DNA from 3 places in the Pseudogracilibacillus amylolyticus genome. Region 1 is predicted to be linked to each of the others. Evidence: riboswitches for the same ligand, from Rfam matches in the RefSeq annotation. Region 1 holds a riboswitch; each other region holds the start of a gene.
What was found. A riboswitch is a leader RNA that binds a small molecule or an ion and turns the genes downstream of it on or off. The one in region 1 is predicted to bind S-adenosylmethionine.

Region 1 (2,268 bases):
ATTGTATGCACCAATAAGCGGGACAGTTGTAGAAGTTAATGAAGGTTTGGAAGATAATCCAGAGTATGTTAATGAATCTCCTTATGAACAAGCTTGGATGATTGTTGTTGAACCGTCCGATGATGAAGAACTAGAAGACCTGCTTTCCTCTGAAGAATATAATGCCTATATTTCTAAATAGGAATAATATTACTTGCACCCTACCATAAGGGTGCATGTAGTTTTTAGAGGCTTCTGGCTTTCAATGATGGCTACCTTGAAATTGGGGGAGAAGCATTGGGTATTTTAAATGATAAGAAAGTTATTATCGTAGAAGGTTTATCCGATAAGATACATGTTCAGAAAATAATCAGAGAGGAAATCGATATCATTTGTACACACGGAACATTTGGTGTGGAAAAGTTTGATGAAATGTTAGATGAATTTGATCTAGATAATCGTGACGTATATATTTTTGTTGATGCAGATGAACCTGGAATAAGGTTAAGGAAGCAATTAACTGCTGAACTACCCAATTCCATTCAAATGTATATTCCGGATGATTATCAACAAGTTGAACTAACTCCTTTGAATATTATTGCTCATGAATTGGTAAAACATAATTTTAAAATAGATCCATTGTATTTGATGTTATAAGGAAATTGGTGATTCTTTTGCAAGAAATAACCGCAGAACAATTAGAACAAAAAAGTGACTATTTATTATACATTCATACCCCTTTTTGTGGAACATGTCATGTAGCGCGTTCATTTTTAGAAAAAATCGAAAAGACACATCAGCAAGATATTTTTTATGAGATGAACGCATCATTGTACCCAGAATTTATGCAGAAATATAAGGTGGAAAGTGTACCTTGCTTGTTCGTTATGAAGGACGATAAAGTTAAAGAAAAAGTGTATACATTCTTTTCCGTTGCAAATATATATCATTATGTATGGACATATGCACCAGAGCTCTTTCGACAAGATTAAACGTATTACTTGACATAAAAACAGATATAATGCTATATTGTTTATTGTTATCAATAAAAAGGAATACATCTTAACTCTTATGAAGAGCGATGGAGGGACTGGCCCTATGAATTCGCGGCAACCTTCAATTTTACTTCCAAAATTGAAAGGTGCTAAATCCTGCAAAGCAGATGCTTTGATAGATGAGAGAACGTGAAGATAGATTGTTAAGTCTTTCTGTTCTCTTACAGGAAGACTTTTTTAATTGTATCTGAAAGAGTAAACAGGATGGCATTAGAGTATGAATCTAATGTTATGCGAATTTCATAGTTTCCCAAACCAACGATGTTAAAGGAGGGCAAATCATGATATCGATACAAAATTTAAAGAAAGTTTTTACATTAGATAAAAGCCCGATTACAGCAGTAGATTCCTTATCACTAGAAATTAAAGAAGGCGAAATCTTTGGGGTAATAGGGTATAGTGGTGCAGGGAAAAGTACATTAGTACGGCTACTAAATCGTTTGGAAGAGCCTTCGGATGGATCCGTTATTATTGATGGAAAAGAAATGACTAAACTAAAAGGCAAAAATTTAAGACAAGCTCGACAAGAAATCGGGATGATTTTTCAACATTTTAATCTTTTATGGTCACGAACGACGGAGGAAAATATTGCTTTTCCACTAGAAATAGCAGGTGTTCCAAAAACAGAACAGACAAAGAAGGTTCAAGAGCTGATCGATTTGGTCGGGCTAACCGGAAGAGAAAAAGCCTATCCTTCCCAACTAAGCGGAGGACAAAAACAACGTGTAGGAATCGCGCGTGCGCTTGCTAACGATCCGAAAGTTCTCCTCTGCGACGAAGCTACATCAGCACTTGATCCCGAAACTACTAATTCAATTCTTGATTTGCTAGTTGATATAAATAAAAAACTTGGCCTCACGATTATTTTAATTACCCATGAAATGCATGTGATTCGGAAAATATGTGATCGGGTTGCAGTTATGGAGAAAGGGAAGATCGTAGAAACTGGTAATGTTCTAGATGTGTTCTCGAACCCAGAACAACCTGTTACGAAAAAATTTGTCGAACAAGTAATGGCAAATCCAGACGTAGAAGAAAGTGTTGCGGACATTCTCAATAATGTAGAGAAACGTGGAAAAGTATTACGCCTCAACTTTTTAGGTGCTTTTGCAAATGAAGCTTTAATTAGTGAAGTATCGAAAAAGTTTTCCGTTGATACAAATATTATCCAAGGAAAAATTACGCAAACACAAAATGGTATGTTAGGTACCTTAATTGTTCAAATGGTAGGAAA
Region 2 (2,268 bases), on a different contig from region 1:
TTTAATGTTCTCACATGTAAATGATGCAGGCTTCTGGCTAGTAAAAGAGTACATGGGGTTAACTGTAAAAGAAACGTTTAAAACTTGGACAGTGATGGAAACTATCCTTTCATTTGTTGCCTTTGGACTAGTACTAGTTTTAGATATTTTTGTTTAAACTACAATTAAACTATTTTTATAGTTTTTATGTACAAGTCTATTCTCCCCAAACCTCTTTAGCAATTTGAACAACATGGCGTAGTTTATTCCATTGTTCTTCTTCTGTTAGGGTGTTTCCTTCTTCCGTAGAGGCAAAACCACATTGTGGGCTCAAACAAAGTTGATTAATATCTACATATTTCGTTGCTTCTTCTATTCTACTTTTGATTTCATTTTCATCTTCGAGTTCAGGAGTCTTAGATGTGATTAGCCCTAATACAACATGTTGATCTTTAATGAATCGTAATGGTGAAAAATCTCCAGATCGCTCACTATCATACTCTAAGAAAAAGGCATCTACATTAACACGGGAAAATAATTCTTTTGCTATTGGTTCATACCCGCCTTGATATAACCAAGAGGATTTAAAATTCCCACGACAAATATGAATAGTAATTGCCATATCTTCCGGTTTGTTTGCTAGAGCCTCAACGGTAATATCGGCAAATTTCTTCACCAGTTCATCTGGATCGAATCCTTGTGCTTTTATCTTATCTCGGAAAGCATCACTGAATAGTGCACCCCAGCTTGTATCATCTAATTGTAAATAGCGACATCCCACTTCATAAAAAGCCTGAATGGCATCTTGATATACGTTAACAATATCTTTAGCCGCATCATCGAGTGAAGGATAGGAAGGGTTACTTAAATAAGGCTCACTTCCAACTACACCTGAATAGAAAATCATATTAGGCCCGGGGATTGTAATTTTGGCAACATGGTCACCGGCTATCCTTTTCAAATACGCGAAATCCTCTAAAAATGGATGGCTTTTCGGGAATTTTAATTTCGAATCAACGGTATATGCTTCTGCTTTTTTCATCACTCCATTAAATGCGCCTTGTATGTCTATTTCATAAACACGAATCCCTTCAATGGCTCTTATGAAATCTAAGTGCCACCATCTTCTCCTAAACTCGCCATCCGTAACTGTCGTCAGACCTATTTCCTTTTGCTTTTCAACAATTTTAGCAATCTCCATATCTTCTATGGAACGTAATTCTTCCTTCGTTATTTGGCCTTCCTGATATTGTGCCCTTGCATCTTTAAGTGCTTGTGGACGCAAAAAGCTTCCTACATGGTCTGCTTTAAATGGCGCTTTAATAGTGGAATTAATCAATTTGTACAACCCCTCTAAAATGAATTTATTCTGTTTGTTTTGCTTTTTAGGGTATTAGAAAACTTGGCATCCGCCAAGCCTTTGGGCGGATGGCTTAGTTGCACTTATGCAGACGGGAAAGATTTTATACTTTCCTACCTGCCAAAAAAATCCCCTCTTAAATAAAGAAGAGATTCGTATCAGAGATAATTACTCTTCTTATCTTCAAGCCTCACGCTACTGGAATTAGCACAGTACAAAAATGTCTGTTGCTGAGATATCTTAGGGCCAGTCCCTCCATCTCTCTAAATAAGAAAATTATAAATTCAGTTATTATTATTATTAAATTACCTGTATATTCATTGAATGTCAATGGTCGGGGGGCGATTAAGTTTCTTTAATGGTCAAGAAAGTATGTCTTAAAAAAAGAGAGTAGTATAATAGACTCATAGACAGAGTGGAATATACCAATTATCCTAGATTGTTGGGTAAATAGAACTATAAGAGAATTACGTATCCAAGAGATGTGAAACTCTGGCTTTTGTAAATGAATCTAATTAAACAGCAGGAGAGTGAGTCTGATGAAAGCAGCAAGAATTTATGCTGAAAAAGACGTGCGAGTGGAAGATGTAGAGATTAAAGAAGTAGGCACAAAGGATGTTAAAGTAGAAGTTGCTTGGACAGGTATTTGCGGTTCTGATTTGCATGCATATTCACATTTCATTGGCATTCCTACAGAAGAACATCCATTAACCAAAAGACAAGCTCCACTTACATTGGGCCATGAATTTAGTGGGACAGTTACGGAGGTTGGAAGTGACGTAACATCTTTAAGCGTAGGCGATCGAGTTTGTATTGAACCGAATATTCGTTGCGGGGAATGTAAAGAATGTCGTGAAGGTAACTATCATCTATGCAGAAATAGTAATGCGGCATTTATTGGCCTTGCGGATGATGGCGGGTTTGCGGAA
Region 3 (2,268 bases), on a different contig from region 1:
TTGGTAAAACAAAGATTAAAATAGCTACAATTCCAAATATACTCATTAACATTCCGCTAATATGGTCTTCCATTTGTAAGGATGTTACTTTCAAAGGGAGCATATAGGCTAGAATGCCTTGAGAAGCGGCTAAAGACAAGGCGCCGACAAATGAAATAATTAATCCTTTATTTTTAAATAGAGGAAAGTAATCGATTAATGATGAGTCCTTTTTTTCTGCAGCTTTTTGCTCTTTATGAAGCGGTTTTAATAGTAACGTTAATAAACCACCTAAAATCATGAGGACAGCAAGTGTCACGAAAACTATTTCCGGGCCAGCCTTAGATGAAATAATTCCACTAAAGGCAGGCCCGCTGATCGCTGCCAAACCTACCGCCGCACCTGCATAGGCCATTGTTTTTCCACTTTTTTTGTCCTTATTATATAAAGTTATATAAGTAAAAGCTGCTGGAGTAATAACACCTGCAGTAACCCCGTTTAAAAAACGGGCAAATAGGAGCTGGACAGGAGAGGTAACGACAGAATATAAAAATAAAATGATTCCATTTAGTAAAAACCCTACAATCATGACTTTTTTAGGCCCTTTATTATCAACAAAATGTCCAGCAAACACGTTGCTAAATAGATTCGTTAATGAATATGCTCCAACGATAAAACCGATGAACCCGGTTGCTGCACCTAAGCTCTGTGCATAAGTGCTTGTTATTGGCAATTGGGCAAAAAGGTCTGTAAAAGATATAAAAACAAGTAAATATAAAAGAAAATGCATAAACTGTGCATCCCTTCTGTTTAAATTATTTAGAGATTAGTTAGTACTTCCTAGTAAATTAAAGTTTTGTCTCTTCTTTAATTGTATCTTGCCAAAAATAATATTTCAAAGAAGGAAGATATACTTATATAAGGTTCGTATATTTTTCTTGACATTTATGCTAAACCACGATATCTTATAAACCACAGTTAAATAGTTTTAATTTCTTATCCAGAGAGGTGGAGGGACTGGCCCTTTGAAGCCTCGGCAACAGACTTTTTATAAGTACTGTGCCAATTCCAGAAGCATTTATGCTTGAAGATAAGGAGAGCGAGAGACTATCGTGTGTTAACCTCTTCTTGATTCAAGAAGGGGTTTTTTGATGTTAATAACCCCGAAAAGTCCAATGAAATCGGGGGAATGATAAAAAACGATATCGCAATGCCTTAAAAACAGACTAAATACGAAAACGGAGAGGAAAATGTTTTATGACAATTACAGTAACGAAAGCACCATTTAAAGCAGATCATGTTGGGAGTTTATTAAGACCAGAAAGTATCCATCAAGCGAGAAAGGATTTTCGAGAAGGAAAAATTTCAGCAAAACAGTTATATGATATTGAAACAAAAGAAATTAAACGCATTGTCGATAAACAAATTGAAATAGGCTTGTCTGCAGTAACGGACGGAGAGTTTAGACGTAGATTTTGGCACACTGATTTTCTTGAGCATTTAAATGGGATAGAAGGGTATGTACCAGAAACTGGCTATATTTTTCACGGAAATGAAGAAACAGAAAAGTATAACGTACGAAATACTGGAAAAATTTCATTTAATTCAGATCACCCACATGTTAAAGATTTTATTGTATTCAAAGAAATTGTTGACGGTCGTGCAGTTGCTAAGCAGACGATCCCAAGTCCGAACCAACTTTTTAATGTAGGGATTCGGAATGAAGATATTTATCCTGATGTTGAAGAATATGCAGAGGACATTATTCAGACGTATCGTGATGCATTAAAAGCATTTTATGATGCGGGCGTACGTTACCTTCAGTTTGATGATGTATATATTGCGGGACTATCTTCCCCAGACATTCCATTTAATGATGGCAAGTACTCCAGAGAGAAATTGATTGAATTGGCGTTAAAAGTAGTAAATGGGGTGCTCGAAGGAAAGCCAGAAGATCTTTATGTAACGACTCACCTTTGCCGTGGGAACTACAGATCGAACTGGGCCTTTGAAGGTAGCTATGGCATAATTGCACCAACGCTATTTGCTAAAGAGAAAGTGGACGGTTTTTTCCTTGAATACGACGATGATCGCTCAGGAGATTTTAAGCCACTTGAATTTATTCCAAACGGAGGAGCACAAGTTGTCCTTGGTTTATTTACATCCAAATCAGGTCAATTAGAAGATGAGGAAAATATTAAAGCACGGATTAAAGAAGCAACACAGTACATCCCAAAAGAGCAAATTTGCATTAGTCCACAATGTGGATTCGCATCAACACATCATGGA

Region 2: linked by a shared signal. The riboswitch ahead of ACPYKA_RS17470 (5-methyltetrahydropteroyltriglutamate--homocysteine S-methyltransferase) and the one ahead of ACPYKA_RS05040 (methionine ABC transporter ATP-binding protein) in region 1 are both predicted to bind S-adenosylmethionine.
Region 3: linked by a shared signal. The riboswitch ahead of ACPYKA_RS14825 (5-methyltetrahydropteroyltriglutamate--homocysteine S-methyltransferase) and the one ahead of ACPYKA_RS05040 (methionine ABC transporter ATP-binding protein) in region 1 are both predicted to bind S-adenosylmethionine.

Annotation. Positions count from the first base shown of each region.
Region 1 covers NZ_JBPPZG010000027.1:18,490-20,757, reverse strand. Annotated here, with positions in the region: gene gcvH (glycine cleavage system protein GcvH) at 1-181, shown strand, start outside; gene ACPYKA_RS05050 (toprim domain-containing protein) at 277-636, shown strand; gene ACPYKA_RS05045 (thioredoxin family protein) at 654-971, shown strand; SAM riboswitch class I at 1,046-1,160, shown strand; gene ACPYKA_RS05040 (methionine ABC transporter ATP-binding protein) at 1,316-2,268, shown strand, end outside.
Region 2 covers NZ_JBPPZG010000212.1:2,923-5,190, forward strand. Annotated here, with positions in the region: gene ACPYKA_RS17465 (GntT/GntP/DsdX family permease) at 1-157, shown strand, start outside; gene ACPYKA_RS17470 (5-methyltetrahydropteroyltriglutamate--homocysteine S-methyltransferase) at 197-1,318, opposite strand; SAM riboswitch class I at 1,514-1,613, opposite strand; gene ACPYKA_RS17475 (2,3-butanediol dehydrogenase) at 1,879-2,268, shown strand, end outside.
Region 3 covers NZ_JBPPZG010000147.1:6,672-8,939, reverse strand. Annotated here, with positions in the region: gene ACPYKA_RS14830 (MFS transporter) at 1-769, opposite strand, end outside; SAM riboswitch class I at 973-1,076, shown strand; gene ACPYKA_RS14825 (5-methyltetrahydropteroyltriglutamate--homocysteine S-methyltransferase) at 1,237-2,268, shown strand, end outside.